Regions from separate parts of the Bacillus sp. UNC322MFChir4.1 genome, predicted to be linked through region 3. Evidence: riboswitches for the same ligand, from Rfam matches in the RefSeq annotation. Region 3 holds a riboswitch; each other region holds the start of a gene.
The links. A riboswitch is a leader RNA that binds a small molecule or an ion and turns the genes downstream of it on or off. The one in region 3 is predicted to bind S-adenosylmethionine.
Positions count from the first base shown of each region.

Region 1: another riboswitch for S-adenosylmethionine. It lies ahead of BR72_RS02535 (bifunctional homocysteine S-methyltransferase/methylenetetrahydrofolate reductase); the one in region 3 lies ahead of mtnW (2,3-diketo-5-methylthiopentyl-1-phosphate enolase).
Region 2: another riboswitch for S-adenosylmethionine. It lies ahead of BR72_RS15720 (bifunctional O-acetylhomoserine aminocarboxypropyltransferase/cysteine synthase); the one in region 3 lies ahead of mtnW (2,3-diketo-5-methylthiopentyl-1-phosphate enolase).

Region 1 is NZ_JQKQ01000001.1:490,965-494,093, forward strand. Features, by position in the region: gene BR72_RS02535 (bifunctional homocysteine S-methyltransferase/methylenetetrahydrofolate reductase) at 1-1,254, opposite strand, end outside; SAM riboswitch class I at 1,326-1,436, opposite strand; SAM riboswitch class I at 1,638-1,757, shown strand; gene BR72_RS02540 (methionine biosynthesis PLP-dependent protein) at 2,018-3,129, shown strand, end outside; gene metC (cystathionine beta-lyase) at 3,127-3,129, shown strand, end outside.
Region 2 is NZ_JQKQ01000045.1:15,044-18,172, reverse strand. Features, by position in the region: gene BR72_RS15730 (chloride channel protein) at 1-452, opposite strand, end outside; gene BR72_RS15725 (hotdog family protein) at 668-1,039, opposite strand; SAM riboswitch class I at 1,214-1,317, shown strand; gene BR72_RS15720 (bifunctional O-acetylhomoserine aminocarboxypropyltransferase/cysteine synthase) at 1,411-2,706, shown strand; gene metA (homoserine O-acetyltransferase MetA) at 2,687-3,129, shown strand, end outside.
Region 3 is NZ_JQKQ01000001.1:283,728-286,856, reverse strand. Features, by position in the region: gene BR72_RS01365 (2-hydroxy-3-keto-5-methylthiopentenyl-1-phosphate phosphatase) at 1-81, opposite strand, end outside; gene mtnW (2,3-diketo-5-methylthiopentyl-1-phosphate enolase) at 78-1,322, opposite strand; SAM riboswitch class I at 1,386-1,492, opposite strand; gene BR72_RS01355 (pyridoxal phosphate-dependent aminotransferase) at 1,544-2,743, opposite strand; gene BR72_RS01350 (carbon-nitrogen family hydrolase) at 2,838-3,129, shown strand, end outside.

The DNA of each region.
Region 1 (3,129 bases), 210 kb from region 3:
CCTCGCAGGGTCTCCGGTTAATGCCAATACTTCCTCCATACCGAGCGCTGCTAATCCAAGTAAATGAGACTGCAGCCCAATCACATTATGATCACGACATGTTAAATGAGTTAATATCGGGATATCGTATTTTCTTAATAACGCTCCCATTGCCATATTTGATAAGCGAGGCGATGCTAAAGAGTTATCTGCTAACGTAATAGCATCTGCTCCAGCACGCTTCAACACTTTTGCTCCTTCAAAAAACCTCTGTGTATCCAACGTTTTAGGAGGATCTAGCTCAACAATCACCGTCGTTTCCTTTTTCGCTTTTTCTGCTAATGTAATTCGATCTGCTACATTTACACGCTGCGCAGTTATAACCTCTGCACGCTTTACAACTTCTTTTGCTGTTACAGGACGCTCATTTCCAAGCGCTCGCTTCATTGCCTCAATATGGGCAGGAGTTGTACCACAACAACCTCCAAGTAGCCTAACGCCTTGCTTAATAAATTCCGGCACCATCTCTTCAAAATAAGCCGGACTTCCTTCATATACGTAACGGCCCTCTACATATTTAGGGAGACCAGCATTTGGATACGCAGATAAGTAACCATATTTAGGGATTTCTATCGTTTTAAAAGATTCGATCATACGAAGCGGTCCTAACTGACAATTTAATCCGACCACATTTGCACCATACTCTATAATTTGCTTCAATACATCATCTACACTATTTCCGTTTTGAGTCGTACCAGCTTCGTGAAGAGCAAGCTGCGCAATAAGAGGGACATTTGTTTGTTTACGTAATACCTTCACTGCATGAAGTAATTCAAACTCATCGTAAAACGTTTCTAATAATAGCCCATCCACACCTTCTTCTAGCAGGGCATCCGCTTGTTCTAAGAGCATAAACTCACGCTCCATATCAGTAGTTGTAACTGCCCCAATATGTTTCATTCCACCGATTGTTCCAACGATTGCATTTTTTTCTGTCACTGCTGCTTTTGCATGTCTTACAGCAGCCCGGTTAATTTCCTTTACGCTATCCTCAAGACCGTACATGCGAAGTTTCCCTTCATTTGCTCCGTATGTATTGGTTTGAATGACATCTGCTCCTACTGCAACATATTGTTTATGAATCGAAATAATCCGCTCTGGTTCAGATATATTCAATTCTTCAAAGCAGCTTTGTAAACCATGAGAATACAGAAACGTTCCCATCGCTCCGTCCCCAATGACAATTCCTCTTTGCAATAAATCTAGTAGTTTCACATGTCTCCCTCTCTTCTTTCAATATAAAAACCCCCTCTTCTCAATGAAGAGGGGGACAGCGTTTTATCCTCCTCTTATCATTCAGAACGCTTTGTTCCGCAGGTCTTAGCACCGTTTCAAACATATAATTTGAAGGTTGCTGGGTTTCACAGGGCCTTTCCCTCCACCACTCTTGATAAGAGTTATATTCATTTATGATTTCAAAAAGCAAACATCGTCCGTTCACTTATTAGCAATCTTTGTTAATTTTCTCACTAATTTAGCATGTTAAAATATGAAAGTCAACAAAAAGAAAGAAAAATAAAATTATTCAAAATATAGTTGCATTTCTTTCTAAATTTGTTGTAAAGTAAAAAACATAATCAAAAACTTCATATTTCGAATTCTTATCGAGAGAGGTCGAGGGACTGGCCCTTTGACGCCTCAGCAACCATTAACAAACTTTTTATTTGTTAATAAGGTGCTAATTCCAGCGAATTGAGAAATGATTTGACAGATAAGAAGAAGACTATATTTGTCGTATATAAGCCTTCTTCTTAGAAGGCTTTTTTTGCATACAAATCCAAATTTTAAAAAACAAAAACCATTCTTTTTCGATGAGCGAGGGCATCTAGCCGCGCATAGAAGCAATCGGACCTTCTTCTGCCACACGTAAAATGCAAACAAAAAGAGAAAGCAAGTGCAGGCTCTTTTTTTCTTCATACCAACAATCTAAATGTCGAAAAATCAAAATGGATTTACCTGTTTAAGGAGGAATTCTATTATGTCTACAATGGAAACAAAGCTTGCCCAAATTGGAAATCGCAGTGAAACAACAACTGGAGCAGTCAATCCACCAGTTTACTTCTCCACTGCTTATCGCCACGAAGGAATTGGGAAGTCAACAGGGTTTGATTATTCCCGAACTGGAAATCCAACGCGCCTTCTATTAGAACGTGCGATCGCTGACTTAGAGCACGGCGAACAAGGCTACGCCTGTAGCTCAGGAATGGCCGCTGTTCTTCTTGTCCTTTCATTATTCTGCTCTGGTGACGAACTGATTGTATCTGAAGATTTGTACGGCGGAACATATCGTTTATTTACAGAACACGAGAAAAAATGGGATGTTCGATGTAGATATGTAGATACGCAGCATATAGAAGAAATTGCAAAAGCCATTTCACCGAAAACAAAAGCCATTTTCATCGAAACACCAACAAATCCACTTATGCAAGTAACAGATATTGCCGCAGTTGCTGCCGTTGCAAAACGTCACGACTTGCTCCTTATTGTTGATAACACATTTTACACACCGTATTTACAACAACCATTAACAACAGGCGCCGACATTGTCCTGCATAGCGCTACAAAATATTTAGGCGGTCATAACGATGTATTAAGTGGGCTCGTTGTTGCAAAAGGAGTAAAATTATGCGAAGAACTCGCTCACTACCACAACGCATCTGGAGCTGTGTTAAGCCCGTTTGATTCGTGGCTTTTAATACGCGGCATGAAAACATTAGCACTGCGCATGAGGCAGCATGAAGAGAATGCCAAAGCAATTGTTGCCTATTTACAAGGAGAAGAAGCGATAACTGATGTGTATTATCCAGGAAAAGGCGGCATGATCTCTTTTAAACTGCGAGAAGAGTCGTGGGTTGATCCGTTCTTACAATCTCTTTCTCTTATTACGTTTGCAGAAAGTCTTGGCGGTGTAGAAAGCTTTATTACATACCCCGCAACACAAACACACGCCGATATACCAGAAGATATTCGCACAGCACGAGGCGTTTGTAATCGTCTGCTCCGCTTCTCCGTAGGAATTGAGAACCAAGATGATTTAATTCAAGACTTACAGCGATCATTAAAACGAGTAAAAGAAGGAGTGAGAATATG
Region 2 (3,129 bases), on a different contig from region 3:
ATCCCAATTTCCGTTAGTCCCTTCATTCCTTTTAAAGCGAAATGAAATCGATCGCCAACCCACGTACAAAGTCCACCGATAATTCCAACGAGTGCTGCTTCTGGTCCTAAACTTGCACCAAATATTAAAACAATAACAGCTGTTATTGTAGATTGATGTACAAAACGGTACTCAATCCTACCTGTTTTCTTATATTCACCCATTACCTCTGGCATTAAACGCGGGTATGTACCGAAGTATTTTTGCGAGAGTCCGACAAGAATACCACCAATTGTCGTTACAAAAATTGTGTAATACGGTGGTAATGCAAATTCTTTTGGTAAATATCCCCAAATAAACTGAATGCCGGCATTTGTGGTAACTAAAAATAACCAGACTGTAGCACCAACTATGGAACCTAGAAACATACCGTACATGATAAGTAAGGAATGCGTGCTTCTTCTAATCGTCATTTTTTATGTCTCCTTCATGTTATATGGTGTTATGACAAATTTAGAGATTCTGATATATATACTATTTGTATATCTTATCAGTAGTAGGCAATAAAATCTCGTTCCAAGGTGTAGAGAGAAAAAAGAAGAGAAGCAGAGGAGAGTGGAAAGCTTAATTGAGTGGTTTTTCTATCAGTGAGGGATGAAGAATCCCCCACTGAAGAAGGTTGTGTTAGTTATTGGCGAATAATCCCTTTAAAAGATCCTTCCAACACTTTTTTACCATGTTGATTAAAGCATTCTGCTTTTGAAACAGCAATGATTCGATCTGCTTGTTCTTCATGATGAACCAGTGTAACTTCACATCGAACGGTATCTTCGGTAAAGACTGGGCGTAAGAAAGTAAGTTCTACATCTCTTGCAATAAAATTTAAATCGCCGCCAATTTTCGTAGGCAATGTTGCAACTAGTAATCCTTGTACCATGACGCGGCCATGTTCATCTGGAACAACATGGTGATCACCAGCATCACCAGAAATTTTACTAAATAGATCTACATCTTCTCTCGTAAATGATTTTTCAAAAGTTAATATTTCCCCGACTTTCATGTATTAATCGCCTCCTATTCGTTTATGAATGAATTATCATTCATACCTTAAATTTTACAGAATATTCTTTGTTCGGTAAAGTTTGATAGTAAAGATAATAAAATATTTTAGGAACATTCAGAAAAATATTGACATGAGGTAATATTTTCTATAAAATCATCGGTAATTGAATAAGTCTTATCAAGAATAGGTGGAGGGAACGGGCCCTATGAAACCTTGGCAACAGCCGTAAATCGGAATTGTGCTAAATCCTGCAGGTATTTCCTGAAAGATAAGAAAGGCTACATGGCGAGCGTTTATCTAAACTGCTTCTTTCTTATTTTAGGAAAGAAGCAGTTTTTTATTTTTTATAAAAGAAAGGGGATTGCGAAATGGGGGAATCATGGGGAAAAGGAACGATTTGTGTGCAAGGTGGTTATACGCCGAAAAATGGTGAACCTCGTGTTTTGCCACTTTATCAAAGCACGACGTATAAATACGATACTTCTGATGATTTAGCGGCCCTCTTTAATCTGGAGGCAGAGGGATATATTTATACGCGTATTGGGAACCCAACGCTTGCGGCGTTTGAGCAAAAACTTACAGAGTTAGAAGGCGGCGTTGGTGCAGTTGCAACGGCATCAGGGCAGGCTGCAATTATGCTAGCGGTCTTAAATATTTGTGGCAGCGGCGATCATTTGCTCTGCTCATCAACAGTATACGGCGGTACATTTAATTTATTTGGAGTTAGTCTTAAGAAGCTAGGGATTGAGGTCACATTCTTTAATCCAAACTTATCTGCTGATGAAATTGTTGCCCTTGCAAATGAGAAAACAAAGCTTGTGTATGCGGAATCGCTTGGGAACCCAGCAATGAATGTACTGAATTTTAAAGAGTTTTCTGAGGCGGCAAAAGAGCTTGGGGTACCGTTTATTGTGGATAATACATTAGCGACGCCGTATTTATGTCATGCATTTGAACATGGTGCAAACATTGTCGTTCATTCTACAACGAAATATATTGATGGTCATGCAAGCTCACTAGGCGGCATTGTTATTGATGGCGGGAATTTTGATTGGAGTAAGTTTCCTGAGTTTGTTGAGCCAGATCCAAGTTATCATGGTGTGAGTTATGTGAAAAATTTCGGGCAAGCGGCATACATTGTGAAAGCTCGTGTACAGCTATTAAGAGATTATGGAAATTGTATGAGCCCATTCAATGCGTATATGACCAATGTTGGCTTAGAAACGTTGCATCTTCGCATGGAGCGTCATAGTCAAAATGCTCTAGCTGTTGCACAGTGGTTGTCTGAGCATGAACGCGTTGAGTGGGTCAATTATCCTGGACTTCAAAATAATGAAAACTATGAATTGGCACAAAAATATTTACCGAAGGGTGCGAGCGGTGTTTTAACATTTGGAATAAAAGGGGGTCTTGAGTCTGCTAAACAGTTTATTGGTAATGTGAAGCTAGCGACATTGGTGACGCATGTTGCAGATGCAAGAACTTGTGTCATTCATCCGGCAAGCACAACGCATCGCCAGCTTACGGAAGAACAGCAGCGTTTGGCTGGTGTGACGTCTGATTTGATTCGGTTATCGGTTGGTATTGAAGAAGCGGCGGATATTATTGCTGATTTAGAAGCAGCACTTTCTGGAGGAAAACAATATGCCGATCATCATTGCTAAAGATTTACCCGCTCGTAAAATATTGCAAAATGAAAATATTTTTGTGATGACGAAAGAACGAGCAGAAACACAAGATATTCGTGCTTTGAAGATTGCTATTTTAAATTTAATGCCAACAAAGCAAGAAACAGAAACGCAGTTGCTTCGTTTAATTGGTAATACACCGCTTCAACTTGATGTCCATTTCCTTCATATGGAGTCCCATACAGCAAAAAATGTAGCGCAGGAGCATTTAACAAGCTTTTATAAAACATTTCGTGATATTGAAGGAGAAAAGTTTGACGGGCTCATCATTACTGGTGCTCCGGTTGAAACACTTCCTTTTGAAGAGGTAGATTATTGGGAAGAACTGAAGCAAATTATGGAGTATTCCAATGCACATGTCACATCAACGCTTCATATTTGCTGGGGGGCGCAAGTAGG
Region 3 (3,129 bases):
TGCAAATTTTTGTATAATGGCAACAATGTTATCATTATTTGTAATTGTGCCATCGAAGTCACAAAAAATTTGAATGCTCATGCTTTCACCTCTTTAGTAGGATTGCCCCAGAGACGCAAAGCAGCTTGTAAATAAGAATCATCAACCTCATGAAGCGGCGTGTTGGTTAAAGCTGCATCGATAGCAGCTCGAAATGCTTTTCCACCCCCCTGTGCACCGGATGGATGGCCGTGAATACCGCCGCCAGCATTAATGACACATTGCTCACCGAAGTCACGAATCAGTAGTGGGACAAGTCCTGGATGAATACCAGCAGATGGAACCGGAAAGCTACGCTTAAATGGTTCATTTTCATCTGTAAGCGCTTTGGCTAAATGAAGTGCTTCTTCTTGTTGTAAAGCGACATTTCCATAAGGTGATGGAAATAGTGAGAAATCTGCACCAGCATAGCGAAGGAGCTTGCCGAGTAATAAAGAAGAAGATACCCCATATAATTTAGATGTTATGTAAGTTCCACTTACTGCTGGATGTGCCATAATTGGGATAGAAATATTATTATCTTCCGCTAGGGCTTGCAACACATCAAGTCCATATGCGAATACGTTGAAAAGTAAAAGGTCAGCCCCGGCATCAACGGCTTGTTTTGCTTTTTCTTTTAAATCATAAGTCCGTCCTGAAAGATTAACAGCATATAACGTTTTATGACCGTATGTTTCATAAACAGATTGCAATACTTCTTTCCCAGCGTGAATGCGTTCTGATAACGGTGTTAACGGATTATCAAATAAAATCTCATCATCTTTTACAATGTCAACGCCGCCGTTCGCTTGATCGCGGAGCTGTGTTTTTAAATAACCGATATTCCGGCCGATCATTCCTTTGAAAATACTCATGAGCAGGGGGCGATTGTGAACATTCAAATTGTTTCGTATTTTATCAATACCAAATTTAGGACCAGGGAAGCTCTTTTTAATCTCATCAGAAAATGTTAAATCAATTAATTTTATTTCTCCGTCCAAAGATAATTTTCCGAAAACAGTTGTAAAAATTGCTGGTAAGTCGGTTGTGAAGTTAGCGGATGGATAATGAATTTTAATAAATCCGCGTGTTACTTTTTTATTAAGGTATATGTTTGTATTTTCATCAGTTTCTAATTTTTCTACGCTAACGACTGAGCCTTTATGTCGTCTTAATTGTTCTTGTAATAAGTGTGGTAAATGTGTCCACGAACCAACTGTTAAACCGAGAGCAATTTGCTCTGCTTTTTTGATTAAATTATGAGAATCATCGTGAATGAAGTAAGTTGCTGTTATTCCGCTCATTTTCATAACCTCCTAGTTGAATAAAAAAACCTCTCAGCTAAGGAGAGGTTTTTTACAACCAGCTCCTTATCTGTCAGCATAACGCTGCGAGAATTAGCACCGTGCCTACATAAAGTAGATCGGTTGCCGGGTTTCATCGGGCTCGTCCCTCCACCAGCTCTTGATAAGAAGTATTTGGAAATGTTTAAAATTTTTGATAACTGAATTTTGACAGAGAATTTTTACGTTGTCAATTGTTTTTTGAAAATTTTTAATTTAGCGATTCTATGAATTGCTTCTTGAAGGCGTTCCTCTGAATGTAATAAACCGACGCGAATATAACCTTCCCCGTGTTTGCCGAAGCCGATGCCTGGAGCGACAGCAACGTGCGCTTGTTTTAATAGTACATCAGCAAATTCCTCTGACGTATACCCATTTGGAACAGGGAGCCAGGCAAAGAAAGAACCTTTTGGTGAAGTGACATTCCAGCCGATAGAACGACAAGCAGTAATGAAAGCATTTCTTCGAGATTCATAGCGTTCTACGAGTTCATCGACACAAGTTTGCGGGCTTAATAATGCTTCGCGAGCAGCTTCTTGTACAGCACCAAAAATACTAACATACATATGATCTTGTAATAAGTTAATCGTTTCAATAACACTTTCATTTCCGGCGGCAAATGCAATGCGCCAACCTGCCATATTATACGTTTTGGACAACGTATATATTTCAATGCCAACATTTTTTGCTCCATCAGTTTGTAAGAAACTAATTGGTTTTTTAGCGTCAAAACCAATCGCTCCATACGCAAAATCATGACAGACTAAAATGTCATGTTTATTTGCAAACGATACAGTATCCTCAAAGAACTTTGGTGTTGCAACAGCTCCGGTTGGATTGTTCGGATAGTTTAAAAACATTAATTTTGCCTTTTCAACCGCTTGTGCATCAATCTTTGTGTAATCAGGTAAAAATTGATTTTCTGATAATAGTGGCATTGTAGCAATCTTTGTTTTTGCTAAGGCTATCCCTGATAAATAATCTGGATAACCTGGATCAGGAACGAGGATTGTATCACCTGGATTCGTAAAACAAAGTGGTAACTCAACTAAGCCAGCTTTTCCACCAAATAGAATAGCTACTTCTGTTTTGGGATTTAATTGTACACCGTACTCACGCTCATAAAATGTAGCGATAGCCTCTTTTAAACTATCATGTCCTCGAAATGGCGGGTATTTATGATGAATAGGGTGCTTTGCTGCACGTTGTAATGCTATTACGATGTGATCTGGTGTTGGTTGATCAGGATTTCCTTGTCCTAAGTTAATAACATCATGACCAGCTTGCATTACTCCATTTACTTTGGCGACAAGGGAGGCAAAAAATTGTGTTGGTAATGATGTTAATATCTCGGAAGGTTGAAAATGTTTCATACTTTCCACCTCTTTTGAAAGTTGTTACAATTATAGTGACAAATGATATAGTCTTTCCAACTTTTTGTAAAGAAAAAAATAAAAAGGAAGAAGGAAGAGAGTAATGAAAATTGCTTGTGTACAAATGAATATCACTTTTGGCGATGTTGAAAAAAATATAGAACATGCTGAAAAAAAAATAAGCGAAGCGATAAAGGAAAATCCAGATGTTCTTGTATTACCAGAGTTATGGACAACAGGTTATGATTTAGAGCGCCTTCCTGAAATTGCGGATTTAGATGGGAATTATACGAAATGTTTATTATCAAAGTGGAGTAAGCAAAACGACGTAAATATTGTCGGTGGTTCAATCGCTAAACAGACAGAGAATGGTGTTACAAATACGATGTATGTTA